Regions from separate parts of the Halomonas sp. SCS19 genome, predicted to be linked through region 3. Evidence: predicted binding sites of a transcription regulator. Region 3 holds the regulator's gene; each other region holds the start of a gene.

Region 1 (6,933 bases), 860 kb from region 3:
CAAGGACAACCGACGGCCCCTGCCCCAGCACTACACGCTGCCCAAGCCTCCCCGCCACACCGTCGACGACATGACCCGTGAGGTGCTGACACTGGTGGAGGAACACTTCGATGAACACTTCGGTCGTCTGGATGGCTTCCACTGGCCGGTCACCCGACGCCAGGCGCTGGTCGATCTCAGACACTTCATCGATCACCTGCTGCCGAGCTTCGGTGACGTCCAGGACGCCATCAGCGACAGCGATCCCTTTCTCTTCCACTCGCGCCTGTCCGCTCCCATGAACCTTGGCCTGCTCAGCCCGAGAGAGGTCTGCGAGGCCGCCGAAACCGCTTATCTCGAGGGGCATGCACCGATCAATGCGGTGGAAGGTTTTATCCGCCAGATCCTCGGCTGGCGAGAGTACGTCAGGGGCATCTACTGGACCCGTATGCCGGACTACAAGGGCTATAACGCCTTGCAGGCCCGCAGGGGTCTGCCCCACTTCTACTGGAGCGGTGACACCGGCATGCGCTGTCTATCCCGCGCGATCGGCATGACCCGGGACAACGCCTACGCGCACCATATCCAGCGTCTGATGGTGACCGGCAACTTTGCTCTGCTGTGCGACGTCAGCCCCGAGGCCCTGTGCGACTGGTACCTGGCGGTCTACGCCGACGCCTGCGAATGGGTCGAATTGCCCAATACGCTTGGCATGGTGTTGCACGCCGACGGTGGACTGATGGGCTCGAAGCCCTACTGTGCGTCAGGCAAGTACATCGATCGGATGTCTGACCATTGCCGCCACTGTCGCTATGACGTGAAAAAGACCCTGGGCGAAGACGCCTGTCCCTTCAACAGCCTCTACTGGGACTTTCTCGAACGTCACGCCGACACCCTGGCGAGCAATCCTCGCATGAAGCTGATCTATGGCTCGCTGCGCCGCATGAGCGATGACAAGCGCAGCGCCATGCGCCGCCAGGCCACGTCCTTTCTCGACAACCTGGCATGCGAACCGAGCTACGGTCAGGGTCCCCACCGCGACGGCTATCGACCTCAGGGAGCGAATCCATGAATCGGTTCGAGACACTCGCCACACCGCTTGCGCTGTTTCATGATGGTCAGTGCCCACTATGCCGCAAGGAGATCGCCTGGCTGAGGCGGCATCCGCGCAGCCGGCTGATCCACTTTATCGATGTCCGCGACGACGATTTTTGCGCCGAGGCCTGGGGCCAGCGCTTCGATGACATGCTGGGCAAGCTGCACCTGCGCGACGCCACAGGTCGCTGGTTCATCGGCATGGATGCCACTCGCGCATTGTACGCGACGCTGGGTCATCGCCGTTGGGTGCAGCTAAGCAGCGTACCCGGTTTGCGTGGACTGCTGGACATCGGCTATCTGGGCTTCGCCCGACTGCGCCCCTGGCTAACAGGGACTCAAAGGAAGCGATAAGGCAGGTCGACACCGCCAAGGGCCCTGGCAGCTTGCGCCAGGGACTTGTTCGGTGAACGTGGGTACATCAGTGGCAAGGCAGAGACGGCGAGACTGCCGTCGAGAGGGTTCCAGCACCAGGGTGGTGTGGAACGATGTCACTCAAAACACCAGGGGCATACGTGAGGCCAGCGGTTCGGCATAGTGGGCCTCGCGACCGATCACCTCGTCGTGGGCCACGTGCTGGACCAGGTAGGCGCGGTGGATACCGGCACGCTTGAGCTCCAGGTAGACGTCGTCCAGCGAGCGGAACAACACCGGCTTGCCGCGGCGGCAGAGCATCTTGCGGGCACCTTCCACGTCTTCCAGTTCGACCTGGTAAAAACGGCTGCCGGCATGGCCGATCACGCGAATCTCGAAGTTGTCGTGGCGGCCGACAAAGGCCTTGAGATCATTAATTTCCATCGTATCTTTCGCCTCTTTTCATCCTGTCGCGACGGGGGTCCTGTGGCCCCCGCCCTCCTTATGTGACGACACTACGGCGACGAGCGTGCCGATGATATTTCGGCAGACCATGACGCTCGTTTCATTTCCCTGTGCCGCGCATGTGACTCTCTGATCATGGCACAGCCTGGGCCCTTCGGGTGACATTCCCGTGACGGTGTGAAGAATTTCTCTGATCTGGATACATATTGGCCGTTTCGCGCGCACAGCGGGTTAAACGACCTCCATGATCGCGGCGGAGAAAAGGGGGTCTTCAGCGGCAGGCAGCGCCTTTGCGGGAGGAAGTGGAGAGCTTGAAGGAGGGAAAACGAAGGCCCGCGACACGAATGCTCGCGGGCGACGGATCCGGCGGTGAGACTACTGGTAGTCGGAGGGATCGATGGCCTTGCCGAGGGAGTTGCGGTCGACCCAATTGCCGGCCTTGGTCTCCTTGTAGCGAAACACCACCTTGTCGCCGATCTGCACCGGCAGCTCGGAGTCTTCTGTCTGGTAGCTGTAGTCCACGCCGTCCACTACCAGGTGATAGCGATACAGATCGGGCATGCCGAGCCATTCCTTGAACGGGCCTTCCCGTTCCACCGAGGTCAATTCGCCACGGGCTTCCAGCTTGGGCGCGCGACGGCGATTGCCGCGTCGAAATCCGCCTGCCATGTCAGGTCTCCTTCACTGTGTCTGTCGAAATCGCAAGGGGCGGCATTATACGAGCCCGTCGGTCAGGCTCAAGCACGTTTATTCGCCGAAGGTATCACCGTAGCTGTCCGGCGCCAGATCCTCGAAGCGGGTGTACTTGCCGATAAAGGCCATGTGCACCGTCCCGATGGGACCATTACGTTGCTTGCCGATGATGAATTCGGCGAGCCCCTTGTTGTCGGGATTATCCGGGTTGTAGACCTCATCACGATAGACGAAACCGATCAGGTCGGCGTCCTGCTCGATGGCCCCGGATTCACGCAGGTCCGACATCACCGGACGCTTGTTGGGGCGCTGCTCCAGCGAGCGGTTGAGCTGCGACAGCGCAATCACCGGGCAGCCGAACTCCTTGGCAAGCCCCTTGAGCGAGCGCGAGATCTCCGAAATCTCGCCGGTACGGTTGTCACCGAACCCCGGCACCTGCATCAACTGCAGGTAGTCGATCATGATCATCGCCAGGTTGCCGTGCTCGCGCACCACGCGACGCACCCGTGAGCGCATCTCGTTGGGCGACAGCGCAGCGGTGTCATCGATGAACAGTTGCTTGTCCTTGAGCAGGTTGACCGCCGAGGTCAACCTCGGCCAGTCCTCGTCCTCGAGCTGACCGGAGCGCACTCGGGTCTGGTCGATACGCCCGAGTGACGACAGCATGCGCAGCATGATCGAGTCCGCCGGCATCTCCATGGAGAACACCATCACCGGCTTGTCGCTGGACACCACCGCGTGCTCCACCAGGTTCATGGCGAAGGTGGTCTTGCCCATGGACGGGCGGCCGGCGACGATCACCAGGTCGGAGGGCTGCAGCCCGGAGGTCATGTCATCGAGATCGCGAAAGCCGGTCGACAGGCCGGTCATCTCGCCTTTCATGTTGAACAGCTCGTCGATGCGATCGACGGCCTTGGTCAGCAGCTCGCTCATGCCGATGGGGCCGCCGGCCTTGGGGCGGTCCTCGCTGATCTGGAACACCAGCCGCTCGGCCTCGTTGACCAGCTCATCGGCAGGACGCCCATTGGGGCTGAAGGCGCCGTCGGCGATCTGGTTGGCCGCCTGGATCAGCTTTCTCAGGGTGGCGCGTTCGCGCACGATGTCGCCATAGGCGCGGATATTGCTGGCCGAGGGAGTGTTGCGGGCCAGCTCCGCCAGGTAGGCGAGCCCGCCCACGGTGTCGAGCTGGTCGCGCCCCTCCAGGGCCTCGGACAGGGTCACCACGTCCAGCGGACGGCTCGACTCGGCCAGCGCCACCATGGCGTTGAACACCAGGCGATGCTCGTAGCGATAGAAGTCGTCGGCCACCAGCCGGTCGGCGATATTGTCCCAGGCCTGATTGTCGAGCATCAGGCCACCCAGCACCGACTGCTCGGCCTCCACCGAGTGCGGCGGAACCTTCAGCGCCGCGGCTTCACGATCGATGGTCTGGACGTCACTCATGCGCTTGTCTCTTCGCTGTTGTTCACGGCGCCATGCCACTGGATCCAGGCTGTGTCCGAAAAGTCGACGAGCGCAGCCACTCTCCAGACAAGCCTTAGTCTACCCGAAGCCGGGTCCGTCGCACGATCACCCGTGCGGGCGATCGCGAGCCACAAAAAAGGGCGCGGGATGTGACTCCCGCGCCCTTGCCACTGCCGTGGGAGACGACCTTACTCGGCCACCACCACCACGCGCACGGTGGCGTCGACGTCGGCATGCAGGTGCAGCACGATGTCGTATTCGCCGGTCTGGCGGATCGGGCCTTCCGGCATGCGGACTTCGCTCTTGGCGACGTCGATACCGGCGCTGGAGATCGCCTCGGCCAGGTCACGCGGACCGATGGAACCGAACAGCTTGCCTTCGTCGCCAGATTTGGCGACCAGAGACAGCTCGATGTCGTTGAGCTGCTCGGCGCGAGCTTCGGCTTCGGCCTTGCGCTCGGCGGCCTGAGCTTCGAGCTCGGCACGCTGGGCTTCAAAGGCAGCGATGTTGTCCTTGGTGGCCGGTACGGCGAGACCGTAGGGCACCAGGTAGTTGCGGCCGTAACCAGGCTTGACGGTGACCTTGTCACCGAGACCGCCCAGCTTGCCAATGTTGTCGAGCAGAATGACTTCCATCTCGTAAACCTCTATGTCAGTTGCTGTGACCCAGACGCCCGCGGAAGTCCGCGAAGGTATCGATCAGGGCCACAACCAGCACGATGAGAATCATGGGCCAGGTGGTGATCAGCAGCAGATAGAACGCGACCAGCCACAACCCGTTCATTCCCTTACGTCCAACTACACCATGTGTCAGGCCGATGCCGGCCATCAGCAGCGGAATCCAGGCCAGCATGCCGATCCCGGGGAGACCCAGCAGGGTGCCGGCGATCACCAGCACCACCAACAGGATCAGCTCCCTCGGGGTGAGCCGCAGGGCGTGGAACTCTTCCCGGAAACCTCCCGGGTTGTAGAGCCCCGCCTGCCAGCTGCGTGCCAGGGCCAGACAGGCCACCGCAGCGAGCATCACCACCAGACCGGTGACACCGCTGATGACCAGCTCGGCCAGCCGACTGGCGTCGAGCCCCTGGGCAGCCAGCTCGTCGAGCATGGCCGCCACCTCGGAGGAACTCTGGCGCAGCTGCTCCAGCATCAGGGCGGTGTCTGCCTTGGGCAGGAACACCCCCAACTGGATCATCGCAGCGCCGGCCAGCGACCCCAGGATCAGCGCCTCGCCCCAGCGCATGCGGGAGCGCAGCACGATGGCCATCAACAGCGCCAGCAGGGTGGTCGCCAGAGGGATCGGATCTCCCTGGGTCCACCACCAGCCTGCCGGCACCGCCGCAGCGGCGATCACCGGCATCGCCGGTGCCATGCCCTTGCGCAAGGTCACCAGAGCGGCAATCGCCGCCCCGAACCAGAACAGCCAGGGCACCGCAGACGCCACCAGCGCGACCAGAGTCGCCTGGGGCATGCCTTTCATCGACCATCGGGCGACGGGCAGCATCGGCGACGACTTACTGGTGGCTGTCGGTGTAAGGCAGCAGGGCCAGGTAGCGTGCGCGCTTGATCGCGGTGGACAGCTGGCGCTGGTAACGGGCCTTGGTACCGGTGATGCGGCTGGGAACGATCTTGCCGGTCTCGGTGATGTAGGCCTTGAGCGTGTCCAGATCCTTGTAGTCGATCTGCTTCACGCCTTCAGCGGTGAAACGGCAAAACTTGCGGCGACGGAAAAAGCGTGCCATGGAAAGACTCCTTATACGTGCGTTGCAGAGCTAGTGATGCGCGGCTCAGGCGGATTCAGCGGTGCGCGGCTTTTCTTCGCGACGGGCACGCTTCTCTTCCACCGGCTTCATCATCGGAGACGCTTCGGTGATGGCTTCCTTGCAGCGCACCACCAGGCTGCGAATGATGGCGTCGTTGAAACGGAAGATGTTCTCGATTTCCTCGAGGGTCTCGCCGCTGCACTCGACGTTCATCAGCACGTAGTGAGCCTTGTGGATCTTGTTGATCGGGTAGGCCAGGTGACGGCGGCCCCAATCCTCGAGACGGTGAACAGTACCGGCGTTCTCGGTGACGATGCTGGTGTAGCGCTCGACCATGGCCGGAACCTGCTCACTCTGGTCCGGGTGGACCATGAAGACGATCTCGTAGTGACGCATGGATTCTCCTTTCGGTTTGGCAGCTTCCGCAGGGGCCTGAGTAGTCTCGGCGCCGGGGGAAGCAAGGAGTGAATAACAATTAGCCTGTCCCGCGCAGAACGCACGGGCGCCCAGATTCTACGGAGTTGTGATCAGGGTTGCAAGCCGATGCTGGGGCGACACCGTCATCCGCGGGCCTTGAGCTCGCGCTGGCGCACCACCTCGAACAGACAGACGCCGGTGGCCACCGACACATTGAGACTCGAGACGGTGCCCGCCATGGGCAGCTTGACCAGGTTGTCGCAGGCCTCCCGGGTCAACCGACGCATGCCCTTGCCCTCGGCCCCCATCACCAGCGCCATGGGCCCGGTGAAGTCGGCAGCGAAGACGCTGGCGTCGGCCTCGCCGGCGGTACCGGTGATCCACACCCCTTCTTCCTTCAGTCGCGCCATGGCGCGGGCCAGGTTGGTCACCTGATAGACCGGCACGCTCTCGGCGGCACCGCAGGCCACCTTGCGCACGGTGGCGTTGAGCGGTGCCGACTTGTCCTTGGGCACGATCACGCCGTGCACCCCGGCGGCGTCGGCACTGCGTAGACAGGCGCCGAAGTTGTGAACGTCGGTGACACCATCGAGGATCAGCAACAGCGGCGGCGTCTCCAGCGGCCAGGCCTTGAGCTTGTGCCACAGGGACTCCTCGCCCTCCGGCGCCAGTGGCGGACAGAACGCCACGATACCCTGATGGGA
Region 2 (6,933 bases), 500 kb from region 3:
GCGTTCCCGAAACGCCCCCGCGCTTGCCGCCGTGCCCGGGCCAGCGATGAGCTTGGCCGTGAGGTGGCGGATTCAGGCTACGTCAGTGCAGGAAAAGACAGGTTGGGCGGGCCGAGGCGGGGTGTCCCCCTCGGCCCTGAGACTGCGGGTGCGGTTCACCTGCAGTATGTGCTCAGGTTGGCAAAGTTTCAGCGCGCCAGCCAGTCGTCCAGCAGAGGCAGGGTCAGCTCCCCCACATGGCGCTCGAGCAGCTTCCCTTCGGCGTCGAACAGCAGTGTCGTGGGTAGCCCGGGAGATTGACTCGCGGCCAGCAGTTGCTGGCGCGGGTCGAGCAGGGGGTAGCGAAAGTCCAGGCCGGCCTCGTCCAGGTAGCGCGCGACCTGAACCAGCGGCTCTCCCTGATTGGCCACGACCACGGTGACGTCGTCGCGTTGGTCGATGTCGGCCAGCAACGGCATCTCGCGCCGGCAAGGAGGGCACCAGGTGGCCCATAGATTGATGATCAGCGGCTTGCCGGTGGGGCCGCCTGCCAGCGAGGCCAGTTCGATGGGGGCGCCGTTGACGTCTTCCAGGGTCAGCTCTGGCACGCGTTGTGGCGCCGGACTTGCCGACAGCGGCGCCCAGCTGACCAGCGCCAGCCAGGCAAGCGAGGCGACCAGCGTCAGACCCAGGGCACCGAGCAGGGCGCCAAGGCGATCACGCAGTGACCACAGGGTCCACAGGGCGGCGGCGACCAGCCCCCAGACCCCGCTGTAGCCGGGCAGCCACAGCTTGATGATATCCAGCCATTTGTCCTGATAGGCGGCCCAGTGCGGCAGCACGTGCCCGAGCCGAGCGCCGACCAGCCAGGCCAGCATCAGGCCGTTGAACCAGCGACCGTGGCGGCGGCGGGGCAGGCCCAGCAGGAAGGCGCTGGCGGCCAGCAGCAACAGGGTGACGACGAGGGCGTAGAGACGCGGCAGGCTCACTAGCACCGGTCCGATGGCGATGGCATCCATGGATGGGGCGAACTCCATTGGGGAAACGCGAAAGCACGAAAATGCGCAGGCGAGCAGGTACACTTGGTGGGCTCGATCCGGCAAGGCTACTGCGCCCGATGCGCGCTGTCATCCCGAGCCGCCTGCCGGGCCATCGGTTTTCGAGCCATCTCTCTGATCAGGATCTGTGATGTCACCACCCAAGACCTTCGACCCCCTGCGCGCCCTGGCCATCGGCAGCCAGGCCCTCGGCTTCGTGATGATCTTTGTGCTCGGCACCACCCTGGACCACCCGCGCCCGTGGCAGGGGCTCACCTTGGGGCTGATGCTGGTGGTGGCGCTGGTAGTAGCGATCGTCCGGCGCTACCGCAACAACCGCCTGCAGAAGTTCCGTGACGAACGGCGCCAGCGGCTGTTGGGTGATGACGAGGGTGACGAAGAAGCGGGAGACGGCGAGGGTCGCGATTGATCAACGGCGTCAGGCCCGGACCTCTCGGGTCGATGAGGCGCAGCGGGCCGGATCGATGGCGGTAAGCCTCAGCCAGTGCCCCTCCGGCATCCGGCACAGCACCACCCGAAAGGCGCACTGACGCGAGGTGCTGTTGTCTCCCTCCCAGCTCTGTACAAAGCCGCACTCGTGTCCGCAGTCTTCCAGGCGTCGACGCAGCGCAGGAAAGCTGGCGGCGTCGACCTCGAGATTCAGTGTTCTCGGCGGCGTCGGGGTGTGGCTCGCCAGCAACATCAGCACCTGGGTGTTCTCGCCGCCTCCCAATTCAAGGGTCACCCCAGTGTCGCTGGCGACCAGCACCCGAAGGCCCAGTGTCGTCTCGAAGAACCGACGCATTCCCGCCAGGTCGCTGACCTCCAGGGCGCCCGGCTCCAGACTGAGATGCTGCATGACATGCCTCCGTGGGATCATGTGTCGGATTCAGTCTGGCGCCGAAGCCGCCGGTTTTCCCTTCAAGCCTGTTTATGGCCTTTATCGCCTGGCGCTATGGGCGTGGCGATTGGCCGCTTGCTGGTGCCTCCTTGCAAGACTTTTCAGGGCGTCTTGTCCATCTTCCTTTTCGTACAGATGGACGACGTCTTCGTCCATAGGTCGCCCTGCCTGAGTATGACGAATCGGCGGCAATGACGTGACCGCTGCATGACAGTCGACCCCAACTCCTTGTTTTTTCTACCTCTGGCGAGGTAGTGCCGGTGCGCTTGCTCCGTGTGCAGGGAAATTTGTCATCTCAATGACATTGTCTAGACAACTGGCCTTCATCTTTGATGTCCAGACTGGCGCCATTCCTAGAGGAGAGGCGTCATGTCCATTCCCACCATCATCGTCGAGCGGCTCAACAAGAACTTCGGCCATAGCCGAGTGCTCGAGGATGTCAGTTTCGAGATCACCCCGGGGGAGATCGTTGCGCTGATCGGCCCGTCCGGCTCCGGCAAGTCCACCCTGATGCGTCATCTGGTCGGACTGACCTGCTGCAACCGTGATCGCGGTGGCCGAGTCAGCCTGCTGGGGCGCGAGATCCAGGCCAGCGGTCGCCTGCGCCGGGCCAGCCGTGGCCAGCGTTGCCGGGTCGGCTACATCTTCCAGCAGTTCAACCTGGTCAATCGCCTCAGCGTGCTGACCAATGTGCTGATCGGCCAGCTCGGGCGCATGCCGCGGGCGCGGGCGCTGCTCGGTCGCTTCAGCGACGAGGAACGCCAACGGGCCCTTCAGTGCCTGGCTCGGGTCGGCCTCGAGGGCATGGCCTACCAGCGTGCCAACACCCTTTCCGGCGGTCAGCAGCAGCGGGTGGCCATCGCCCGGGTGCTGATGCAGGACGCCGACGTCATCCTCGCCGACGAGCCCATCGCCTCGCTGGACCCGCGCAGCGCCCGGGAGGTGATGGAGATCCTCGAGCGGATTCACGCCGAGGATGGCCGCACCGTGGTCATCACCCTGCATCAGGTCGATATCGCCCGGCGCTACTGCCACCGGGCCATCGCGCTCAAGGATGGGCGCCTGTACTTCGACGGCAAGACCTCCGAGCTGACCGACGCACGCCTCAAGACCCTGTACGAGAACGCCGGCCTCGACGAGCTGCGTGCCGGCAGTCAACCCGACCTGCCGTCACCGCTGCGTGAGCCGAGCTACACCCAGGCCCAGACGGCTGTGTCGGCGCAGGTCGTCCATAGCTGAGCCACCACATCCTGCGACACCTGTTCCCACAACGACCGATAACCTTCAGGAGAATCCCATGTCTCTCGCATCCTTTCGTCGCCTGTCGCTGCCATTGATCGCCGGTATTGGCCTTGCCGCCAGTGCCCAGCTGGCCGCCGCCGAGACCGAGACCCTCAAGTTCGGCATCATCTCCACCGAGGCCAGCCAGAATCTGGCGCCGCTGTGGGACCCGTTCCTGGCCGATATGTCCGAGCAGATCGGCATGGAGGTCGAGCCCTTCTTCGCCACCGACTACGCCGCGGTGATCCAGGCCATGCGCTTTGATCAGATCGACCTGGCCTGGTACGGCAACAAGTCGGCCATGGAAGCCGTCGATCGTGCCGACGGCGAGATCTTCGCCCAGACCGTGGCGGCCAACGGAGCCCCGGGCTACTGGAGTCTGATGATCACCCACAAGGACAGCGACATCGAAAGCGTCGATGACGTCCTGGCCAACGCCTCCGAGCTGGTGTTCGGCAACGGCGATCCCAACTCCACCTCCGGCTATCTGGTGCCGGGCTACTACGTCTTCGCCAAGAACGGTGTCGACGCCTCGTCAGCCTTCAAGCGCACCCTGAACTCCAGCCACGAGACCAACGCCCTGGCGGTGGCCAATCAGCAGGTCGACGTGGCCACCTTCAATACCGAAGGCATGGAGCGTCTGGAAGTGACCGCGCCGGACAAGGCCGAGCAGCTGCGGGTGATCTGGAAGTCGCCGCTGATCCCGTCCGACCCGCTGGTGTGGCGCGGCGACCTAGACGACGCCACCAAGGAAAAGCTGCGTGAGTTCTTCCTGAACTACGGCGATGACGCCGAAGAGCAGCAGATTCTCGAGCCGCTGCAGTGGTCTGGCTTCGATGCCTCCGACAACGACCAGCTGTTGCCGATCCGTCAGCTGGCGCTGTTCAAGGAGCGCTCCGAGGTGGCCAAGGACGAAAGCCTGGACGAAGGCGATCGCGAGGCCCGACTGGCCGAGATCGACAGCCAGCTCGACGATCTCGATGCGCGCATGAAGGAAGTGCAGGCCGCCGAGGCGATGCCCGAGGATGCCGCCACCAACGCCGGCTGATGTGACGCCAGGCCGCGCCGGGACGAAGGCCCGGCGCGGCCTGGACCGCTCACGCTGTCACCGCTTTCTCAAGTTCCCCCAGGAAAACGCATGACCACCCAGACACAACTTTCCGGCATCAGCCTGCCGCCCAAGCGTAGCTGGACCACCCTGGCGCTGTGGGGCGTCGGCCTGGCGGTGCTGGCCTGGTCCTGGCAGGGCGTCGAGATGCGCCCGAGCCTGCTGGTGACCAACGCCGACAATATGGCGACCCTGGCCGGCGACTTCTTTCCCCCGGCCTTCGGCAACCTCGGCCACTACATCGAGCAGATGCTGGTGACCATCCAGATCGCCATCTGGGGCACCCTGCTGGCCATCCTGGTCGCCATTCCTGCGAGCCTTCTGTGCTCCGAGAATCTGGTGCCCTGGTGGGTCTACCAGCCGGTGCGCCGACTGATGGACGCCACCCGTGCCATCAACGAGCTGGTATTCGCCATGCTGTTCGTGGTGGCGGTGGGGCTTGGGCCTTTCGCCGGAACCCTGGCGCTGTTCATCCACACCACCGGGGTGCTGGCCAAGCTGTTTTCCGAAGCGGTGGAAGCCGCCGAGGCCGGGCCCATGGAAGGCATTCGGGTCACCGGAGCAGGGCGCATCGAGGAGATCGTGTTCGGTCTGATTCCCCAGGTGCTGCCGCTGTGGATCTCGGTGAGCCTGTATCGCTTCGAGTCCAACATCCGCTCGGCCACGGTGCTCGGCATGGTCGGTGGCGGCGGTATCGGGGTGGCGCTGTGGGAGACCATGCGCGGATTCCAGTACGCCGAGACGGCCACCATCATGCTGGTGATCATCATCGCCGTGACGGCGCTGGACATGGCCTCGCAGTTCGTACGCAAGCGCTTCATCTAGGCTGACACAGCAGAGCCGAGTAAGCAGACCAGAACGGCTGGTCTGCCGGTGGCTTCGGCCACCACCCGATACCTTCTTTTTTGGAGCGAAGATGTCTAGACAAGTGACCGAGGCAGGCAGCCCGCCGCGCTATCGCCAGTTGGCCGATGTCCTCTCGCGCGAAGTCCGGGCGCAGTACTCTCCCGGCGATCTGCTGCCCAGCGAAGCGGCGCTGTCCAGGCGCTTCGGCGTCAACCGCCACACCGTACGCCGGGCGCTGGACGAACTGGTGGCCGCCGGCATGGTGACCCGTCACCAGGGCCGTGGCACCCAGGTGGTGGACCGCCGCCTGGACTATGCGGTCAACGCCGCCAGCAAGGTCACCCACAACCTGGCGGAACTGGGCCTGGCCACCGAGACCTGCTGCCTGACCCAGGGCCTGGCGGTGCCGCCGGAGGCCATCGCCCAGCGCTTTGCGCGTGGGCCGGGCGAGAGCCTTCTGTGTGTCGACACCATGCGCCATGTCGACCGGGCCCCGCTGTTGCGGCTGCGCCACTGGTTCGACCCCGAACGGGTGCCGGGCTGGCTAGATCGCTATCGCGGTGGTTCGACCCGGGCGCTGCTGGACCAGCACTACGGGCTGCGCCTGAGGCGCTCCCGGGTGCGCCTGGAAGCGGTCCAGGCCGACGCCGACGACAGCCGCATGCTGCAGTGCGCCCGCCTGGCGCCGCTGGTGGTGCTGACCAGTGACAACGTCGACGCCGATGGTCGTCTGGTGGAGATCTCCGTCAGTCGGGCACGGGCCGATCGGCTGGCCTATCACTTCGACTTTCCCGCGGACGAGCGTCCGCAGTCCCACGACGACGAGGGCTTCTCATGACACCGACCATGACCCCGACGCAACGTCATCGCCTGCTCGCGTTGACTCCTTTCGACCGTCTTGCGCAAGGCTGGCAGTCCCTGGGCATCCAGGCGAGCCACCGCTGCGTGCGTGGCCCCGAGACCGGCATGGCGATGGTCCGTGGCCGCATGGGCGGCAGTGGATCGGCCTTCAACCTGGGCGAGATGACCCTGACCCGGGCCAGCGTCGCCCTCGATGACGGCACCCTTGGCCATGGCTGGGTGCGTGGTCGCGACAAGGCCCACGCCGAGCTGATCGCCCTGGTCGACGCCTGCGCTCACCACGACCACTGGGCCAGGCGTATCGACAGCGAACTGATGGCACCGCTCGAGCAGGCACTCGATGAGCAGCGCAACCAGGCCTCGCAGACCGCCGCCGCCACCCGCGTCGACTTCTTCACCATGGTAAGGGGCGAATGAACATGACTCAGCAGACCTCCGAGGCCGTCCGGCCCCACGACTGGCCGGGACTCGCCGATCCCGTTCACGACAGCCAGCGGCTGTTTCGTCAGCTGCTCGGCGCCATGTCCGAGCCCGGCACCCTGACCGAGCTTGTCTTGCCGGAGCTGCCGGCCGGCGCGGCGATCTCGCCCGCCGCCTGGGGCGCGCTGCTGGCGCTGTGCGACCTCGATACCCGGGTGTGGGTGGACGAGGGGCTTGCGCGCGCCAACCTCGCCGCCGCCCTGGCCTTCCACACCGGGGCGCGACTGACCGACGACCCGGCCCAGGCCGACTTCGCCCTGGTGACCCCTGACACCCTGTCCCGCGAGGACGGCTTCGCGCTGGGCTCGGACGCCTGGCCCGATCGCAGCACCACCCTGATCGTGATGGTCGAGGCGCTGGCGCAGGGCGAGGACTGGTGGTTATCCGGTCCCGGGGTACCCGGTCAGCGCGGCCTTGCGCTGGGTAACGCCGAGCGCGTG
Region 3 (6,933 bases):
CGCCATCATGGCCCCCACCGAACTGCTGGCCGAGCAGCACTACCGCGCCTTCCGCGACTGGTTTGCGCCGCTGGACATCGACGTGGCCTGGCTGTCGGGCAAGCTCAAGGGCAAGGCGCGCCTGGACACCAAGGCCGCCATCGCCGACGGTCGAGCGCGCATGATCGTCGGCACCCACGCCATCTTCCAGGATGATGTGGTGTTTTCTCGTCTGGGCCTGGCGATCATCGACGAACAGCACCGATTTGGCGTGCATCAGCGTCTGGCGCTACGCGAGAAGGGCGAACAGGGCGGGCTAACGCCCCACCAGCTGGTGATGACCGCCACCCCGATTCCTCGCACCCTGGCGATGAGCGCCTACGCCGACCTGGACGTCTCGGTGATCGATGAGCTGCCGCCCGGGCGTACCCCGGTGACCACCGCTGTGGTGCCGGACGAACGCCGGCCCGAGGTGATTCAGCGCATCCGCTCGGCCTGCGACGAGGGCCGCCAGGCCTACTGGGTCTGCACCCTGATCGAGGAGTCCGAGGCGATGACCTGCCAGGCCGCCGAGGTGACCCACGAGGAGCTGACCGAGGCTCTGCCGGGCCTGGCCGTCGGCCTGGTCCACGGGCGCATGAAGGCGGCCGAGAAGGCCGAGACGATGGCCGCCTTCAAGAGCGGCGAGCTGGACCTGCTGGTTGCCACTACGGTCATCGAGGTCGGTGTCGACGTGCCCAACGCCAGCCTGATGATCATCGAGAACCCCGAACGTCTGGGGCTATCGCAGCTGCATCAGCTGCGTGGCCGGGTGGGGCGCGGCAGTACCGAGAGCTACTGCGTGCTGCTCTACCATCCGCCGCTGTCGGAGTCCTCCAAACAGCGCCTGTCGGTCATGCGCGAGACCACCGACGGCTTCCGCATCGCCGAGCGGGACCTCGAGATTCGTGGCCCCGGAGAGGTGCTGGGCACCCGCCAGACGGGGCTGGCCCAGATGAAGATCGCCGACCTGGAGCGCGATGCCGACCTGTTGCCGCGCATCACTCCACTGGCCGATGCCCTGCTCGAGCAGGCAGCAGAGGCCAGCAGGCCACTGATCAGGCGCTGGCTGGGCGAGGAAGCCGGCCGCTATGGCCAGGTGTGAACCGGGTGTGGGCCAGGCGTGGGCCGGGTATGAATCAGGTATGCCTCACAGGTGCTTGAGCAGGCGCTGCAGCCGATCAAGATCCTGGGCGTCGCCCACCAGTCGCAGCTGGCCGGCCATCATGGCATCGAGGAAGGTGCGCTGGGAGGGGCGCCGGAGTACCTTGATCGCGGTCTGACTGTCCTGGAAGCGTAGTTCCAGATCGAGATCCACCGGCAGTCCGCGCTGACTCTCGATCCCCGTGGGACGCATGCGATAGTGGCGCGCGATGGACAGATCTTCGGTGGCGATGCCCCAATCGAGCCCACCCCGGTCTTGCAGACGTTCGCGGAATCGCGCCTTGCGCTTGAAGGCCCGCTTGAGCATGACGCCCAGCAGCCACAGCATCAGTCTCAGGGTCATGTTGCCTCACCGGTCGACGGGTAGGCGCGGCCCGCTACCGGGCCGCGATATCGATCCACCGCCTGGAGGACAGGCGGTGGTAGTCGTCACCTCAGCGGGCGACTGCGTCCTTGAGCCCCTTGCCGGGCTTGAAGGCGACTGTCTTGCTGGCGGGAATCTTCAGCGGCTGGCCCGTCTGAGGGTTCTTGCCGGTGCGGGCGGCACGCTCGCGCACGGTGAAGGTGCCGAAGCCGATCAACGACACGTCCTGGCCGGAAGACACGCTACCGGTGATTTCGTCGAGGATGACGTTCAACACCTGGCTGGCCTTGTCCTTGGATAGATCGGCACGCTCGGCAATCGCCGCGGCGAGTTCTGGCTTGCGCATACAGCCCTCCTGGTTTGGCTTGATACTCCGGTGCCGTGACACCGGCATCATTGTTATGGAAACACTGTCCGAGTGTCCACACGGGCAGTCCCCGGCCCTGCGCCGTGACAACAGGATCGTTGACCACGACGATGAACATCACGGTGCGCTCAGCGCTTCCTGACTGTCTTTCGACTAGCGAGAGCCACCGCCGACGGGACCTTGCCTCTTCCATCGGTACGAAACCGGCGATACGGCACCGGCCAGCCACACGTCGTGGCGGTCGTCCCCGATAGAATTGCCCTGCCTCGGTGGCACCTTCAACGACGGCTGTATCGCGTACAACCCGCGCCGTTGACGAACCTAGCCTAGCAACGGCGGTGCCGCCCGCGCCAGTTCGACTTTCCGACGAACGCATTTTCCCGTCAACGCAAAGCCCTGCAGACGCCCTTCGTCATCCTCGGCCAGGGCGCTGATATCCTCGCCGTCGGCCTCGATTCGCCAATGCACCTTGTCGGTCATCGGCGGCAGCGCCACCACCGGCAGCAGCGGCGTCTTGACCAGCACCGGCCAGGGCCCGTAACGCACCTGGGTGGGACGACCGCACAGGGTCGCAGCCAGCGCCTTGGCCGAAGCCTGCAGCGGCTGCACGTACATGGCATTGACACCGTCCACCGAGGCCACATCACCCAGCGCATGAACACGAGGATCGGAGCTTTTAAGGTAGCGATCGACGGCGATGGCATCATTATCTGTCGCGATACCGGCCTCTCGCGCCAGCCGAGAGCGCGGCTTCAGACCGGTGGCCACCAGCACCATATCCGCCTCCAGCTCATGGCCGTCGTCGAGGTGCACACCGATGTCACCACCGGCACCTTCGAGCCTGCTCACCAGACGGCCATGGATGACGTCGATGCCGGCCTCGATGAAGGCCTGGCTCAGGGTCTGACCCAGCCGCCGTGGCAGCAACCTGGGCAGCAACGAGGGTTCAGGGCCGACCAGGCAGACGCGATGACCACCGGCGTGCAGATCGTTGGCAAATTCACAGCCGACCAGTCCGAGGCCGACGATGGCCACCCGAGCCGGGCGCCCCAGCGCCTCGAGGCCTGCCGAAAAACGCCGATAGTCGTCGAGATCATTGATCGAGAACACCCGTCCGGCCAGGGCATCGGGAATCTCGAAGGGCGCCACGGGGCTGGCACCGGTGGCAATCACCAGATCCGACCAGGGCAGGCGTTCCTGGCCCAGGCTCAGGGTGCGCGACGCCAGATCGATGGCATCGACCCTGGTGTGGGGACGTACCACCGCGCCCAGTTGATCGGCCAGTTCCAGCGCCGAGCGCGCGGCCAGCCGATCCGCCGCCAGGCCCTTGGCGAAGCCGGTGGACAGCAGCGGTTTGGAATAGTCATCGCCTGAGTCGGCGCTGATCAGGGTGATCGGTCGGTGGGCGTCCAGCGCCCGCACCTGGCGTGCCAGGCCTATGCCCGCCATGCCGGTACCGATGATGGTCAAGGGTCCTTGCATCGCTTCCTTCGACTCTGCCGACGACCGCCGGGCGGTCGCTGTTGAAGCTGGGCCGGCCCGCACGGGGCCACACCAGCGGGTGAGTGCTGGGCCACATGGTACACTATGCGCCGACCGACCGGAGCACCGCCCTCCGGTGACGACAGCCCTGCCGAGGCCGCATGACACAGCTTCCTTCCACATTCCGCTCCCTGGGGGAGCGCTCGGGGTCCGAACCGGGTAATCCCGCGCCAGCCACAGCCGCTTCGCCGAATGCCGACGCGGCCGATATCGTCGACCCCGGCTGGGTGTCGCTGGCCTCCGGTGGCATCGCGGTGCCCGCTGACTGGCACGCCTGGCTGGCCTCGCGGGACTCCCTGACAGAACGCCTGATCGAGGCGGCAGGCGCCGGGCACTTTCGCGTACGCCTGCTGGCGGAGGCCAAGGGCCTGCCGTGGCCTGACGAGGCCCACGTGCTGGGCCTGGCCAGCGACGAGCAGGCCTGGCTGCGCGAGGTCGCCCTGTGCGTGGACGAGGAGCCCTGGGTGGTGGCGCGCAGCGTGGCACCGATCGTCGAGCGTCACGACGCTCCCTTCGAAGGCCTCGGCGAGACCTCTCTCGGCAGCTGGCTGTTTCGCCAGCCCGATCTCGAGCGCAGCGCCATTCAGATCGGCCGTAACACCAGGCCGATCCACGGCTATACCGGACTGTGGCAACGCCGCTCGGTATTTCGTCACAGCGGCTGGGTGCTGCTGGTGCAGGAGAGCTTTATGCCGACCATGGGCCGAGCGTTGTCGCTGTCGGCCTCTGCCACCGGCTGACTAGCTGTCGCTCACCGGCTGTCACCCCGCCATCGCCCTTCCGTCGCCACCTTCGGAGCGAGCCGCCTGGCTGGTCATGGCCGTCGGCTCGCGCTAGGCTGCGCCAAGGCTTCTCGGCGATGTTTCTCCGAGGAGCGACTGTTGCCCGGCTTACGCCTCATTTTCGCCTGACCTGCGCCAGAGCATGAGAGAGACCGATGGATCGTTCGCTGCTGCGTCCCCCTGGATACCTGAACCGAATTCCCGACTTTCTGGCGCTGATGCGTCTGGACCGCCCCATCGGTACCTGGCTGTTGATGTGGCCGACCCTGTGGGCGCTTTGGGTGGCCTCCGAGGGCATTCCGGCCCGTGACACCCTGCTGATCTTCGTCGCCGGCGTCTACCTGATGCGGGCGGCGGGCTGCGTGGTCAACGACTACGCCGATCGCCACTTCGATGGCCACGTCAAACGCACCAAGAACCGACCGCTGGCCACCGGCCGCATCAGTGAGCGGGAGGCCAAGGTGCTGTTCGTGTGCCTGCTGGGATCGGCCTTCGCGCTGGTCTGGCTGACCAACGGCTTTACCGTGTGGCTGTCGTTGATCGGAGCGGTGCTGGCCGCCAGCTATCCCTTCATGAAACGCTACACCCACTTCCCCCAGGTGGTGCTGGGCGCAGCCTTCTCCTGGGCCATTCCGATGGCCTTCGGCGCGGTGCTCGGCGAAGTCCCGATGGTCGCCTGGCTGCTGTTTACCGCCAACGTGCTGTGGACCGTGGCCTACGACACCGAATACGCCATGGTCGACCGCGACGACGACCTCAAGATCGGCATCAAGTCCACCGCGGTACTGTTCGGCCGCTGGGACACCCGTATCATTGCGCTGTTGCAGCTGGCTACCCTGGGGCTGCTGGCCTGGGCCGGCAGCCTGCTGGCGCTGGGCGGCTTCTTCTGGCTCGGCTGGCTGGCCATGGGCGCGACCTTTGTCCACCAGCAGCGGCTGATCAAGAGCCGTGACCGCGACCGTTGCTTCCAGGCCTTTCTCAACAACCACTGGTCGGGCCTATTGCTGTTCGCCGGACTCGGACTGAGCCTCTACCCCTCCCTCGGGTGAGGGAAATGCCCGTCTCGGTCGCTCGACAATGGATACAATGTCATCTAATTGTCACATTGACGTGGTGTCATTTGTCACCGTCGAGTGTAAGACCCTGACCAAGAGGCTCCCGGGATGACCGCCAAGACCGTACTGATCGTCGATGACGAAGCCCCGATCCGCGAAATGATCGCGGTGGCGCTGGAAATGGCCGACTACCGGGTGCTCGAGGCGGACAATGCTCAGGCCGCCCACGCCATCATCGTCGATGACCAGCCAGACCTGCTGCTGCTGGACTGGATGATGCCGGGCACCAGCGGCATCGAACTGGCCCGCCGGCTCAAGCGCGAGGAAACCACCGCAGAGCTGCCGATCATCCTGCTCACCGCCAAGGGTGAGGAGGACAACAAGATCCAGGGTCTCGAAGCCGGCGCCGACGACTACATCACCAAGCCATTCTCGCCGCGAGAACTGGTGGCCCGACTCAAGGCAGTGCTGCGACGCGCCACTCCGCGGGGCGTCGAGGACCCGGTGGAGGTAGAAGGCCTCAAGCTCGACCCGGTCAGCCATCGCGTCAGCGTCGACGGCAAGTCACTGGACATGGGCCCCACCGAATATCGCCTGCTGCAGTTCTTCATGACCCACCAGGAGCGCGCCTACACCCGTGGCCAGTTGCTCGATCAGGTCTGGGGTGGCAACGTCTACGTGGAAGAACGTACCGTCGACGTGCATATCCGCCGCCTGCGCAAGGCCCTGGGGGAACCCCATCAGCAACTGATCCAGACCGTACGCGGTACCGGTTATCGCTTTTCGGCCAAGGTCTGAGCGAGCCATCGACGCAACGCAGCACCAGGAGGGATGAGGTGAACGGAGCCGAGAACTGACGTGGGTCGTCTGTGGAGACGAGAAGTCTGGCGCCTGGCCGTGCTGGTGGGTCTCGGCGCCTTGCTGGGCTGGCCCTTCTCGCTGTCCAGCGTAGGCATCGGCCTGGGCCTGGCGCTTGGGCTCAGCTATCACCTGCGCAACCTGCACGCGATGCACGACTGGCTGACCCACCGCCCCCAGCAGGAACCTCCCACCGCCAGTGGCCTGTGGGGCGAGCTGTTCGATCGCCTCTATCGCTATCAAAAGGGCCAGCGGATCACCCAGCGCCGCCTGCGCTCGACCCTCCAGCGTATCCAGGAGTCATCCGAGGCAATGCGCGACAGCGTGGTGATGCTCGATCGCCACGGCGACCTGGAGTGGTGGAACAGCTCCGCCGAGCGCATGCTCGGCCTGAAGCCGGCGCTGGACCGCGGCCAGCACATCACCAACCTGCTGCGCGACCCGCGCTTCGTCGGCTACTTCAATGCCCGTGACTACCGCGAACCGCTGAGCCTGCCCTCCCCCATCGACGAGAACATGATCCTGCAGTTCCAGATCACCCTGTACGGTGACGATGAACGCCTGGTCATGGCCCGCGATATCACCCGTCTGCATCGCCTGGAACAGATGCGCCGCGACTTCGTCGCCAACGTCTCCCACGAGCTGCGCACGCCGTTGACCGTGCTCACCGGCTACCTGGAGACCTACAGCGACATGGCCGGCATGCTGCCGGAGCGCCTGGGCAAGGGGGTCGCCCAGATGCAGAGCCAGACGCGCCGCATGCAGAATCTGGTCAACGACCTG

The links. The regulator PhoB, encoded in region 3, activates phosphate uptake and scavenging genes when phosphate is short. The targets are predictions, from matches to a motif close to TGTCATANNNNTGTCANA.
Region 1: a site for PhoB is predicted at 2,051-2,068, ahead of NFH97_RS04775 (DUF6482 family protein). Genes of this name have one in related genera too.
Region 2: a site for PhoB is predicted at 2,113-2,130, ahead of phnC (phosphonate ABC transporter ATP-binding protein). Genes of this name have one in related genera too.

Annotation. Positions count from the first base shown of each region.
Region 1 is NZ_JAMSHN010000001.1:1,152,088-1,159,020, forward strand. It holds gene NFH97_RS04765 (cryptochrome/photolyase family protein) at 1-1,051, shown strand, start outside; gene NFH97_RS04770 (thiol-disulfide oxidoreductase DCC family protein) at 1,048-1,428, shown strand; gene NFH97_RS04775 (DUF6482 family protein) at 1,570-1,872, opposite strand; gene NFH97_RS04780 (hypothetical protein) at 2,269-2,562, opposite strand; gene dnaB (replicative DNA helicase) at 2,641-4,029, opposite strand; gene rplI (50S ribosomal protein L9) at 4,239-4,685, opposite strand; gene NFH97_RS04795 (hypothetical protein) at 4,702-5,553, opposite strand; gene rpsR (30S ribosomal protein S18) at 5,564-5,791, opposite strand; gene rpsF (30S ribosomal protein S6) at 5,837-6,208, opposite strand; gene rlmB (23S rRNA (guanosine(2251)-2'-O)-methyltransferase RlmB) at 6,373-6,933, opposite strand, start outside.
Region 2 is NZ_JAMSHN010000001.1:2,514,106-2,521,038, forward strand. It holds gene NFH97_RS11005 (TlpA family protein disulfide reductase) at 189-998, opposite strand; gene NFH97_RS11010 (hypothetical protein) at 1,168-1,446, shown strand; gene NFH97_RS11015 (VOC family protein) at 1,456-1,875, opposite strand; gene phnC (phosphonate ABC transporter ATP-binding protein) at 2,287-3,156, shown strand; gene phnD (phosphonate ABC transporter substrate-binding protein) at 3,215-4,246, shown strand; gene phnE (phosphonate ABC transporter, permease protein PhnE) at 4,337-5,131, shown strand; gene phnF (phosphonate metabolism transcriptional regulator PhnF) at 5,223-5,990, shown strand; gene phnG (phosphonate C-P lyase system protein PhnG) at 5,987-6,430, shown strand; gene phnH (phosphonate C-P lyase system protein PhnH) at 6,433-6,933, shown strand, end outside.
Region 3 is NZ_JAMSHN010000001.1:2,016,571-2,023,503, reverse strand. It holds gene recG (ATP-dependent DNA helicase RecG) at 1-1,123, shown strand, start outside; gene NFH97_RS08755 (hypothetical protein) at 1,169-1,525, opposite strand; gene NFH97_RS08750 (HU family DNA-binding protein) at 1,617-1,892, opposite strand; gene NFH97_RS08745 (FAD-dependent oxidoreductase) at 2,235-3,395, opposite strand; gene NFH97_RS08740 (chorismate--pyruvate lyase family protein) at 3,557-4,195, shown strand; gene ubiA (4-hydroxybenzoate octaprenyltransferase) at 4,393-5,286, shown strand; gene phoB (phosphate regulon transcriptional regulator PhoB) at 5,401-6,090, shown strand; gene phoR (phosphate regulon sensor histidine kinase PhoR) at 6,151-6,933, shown strand, end outside.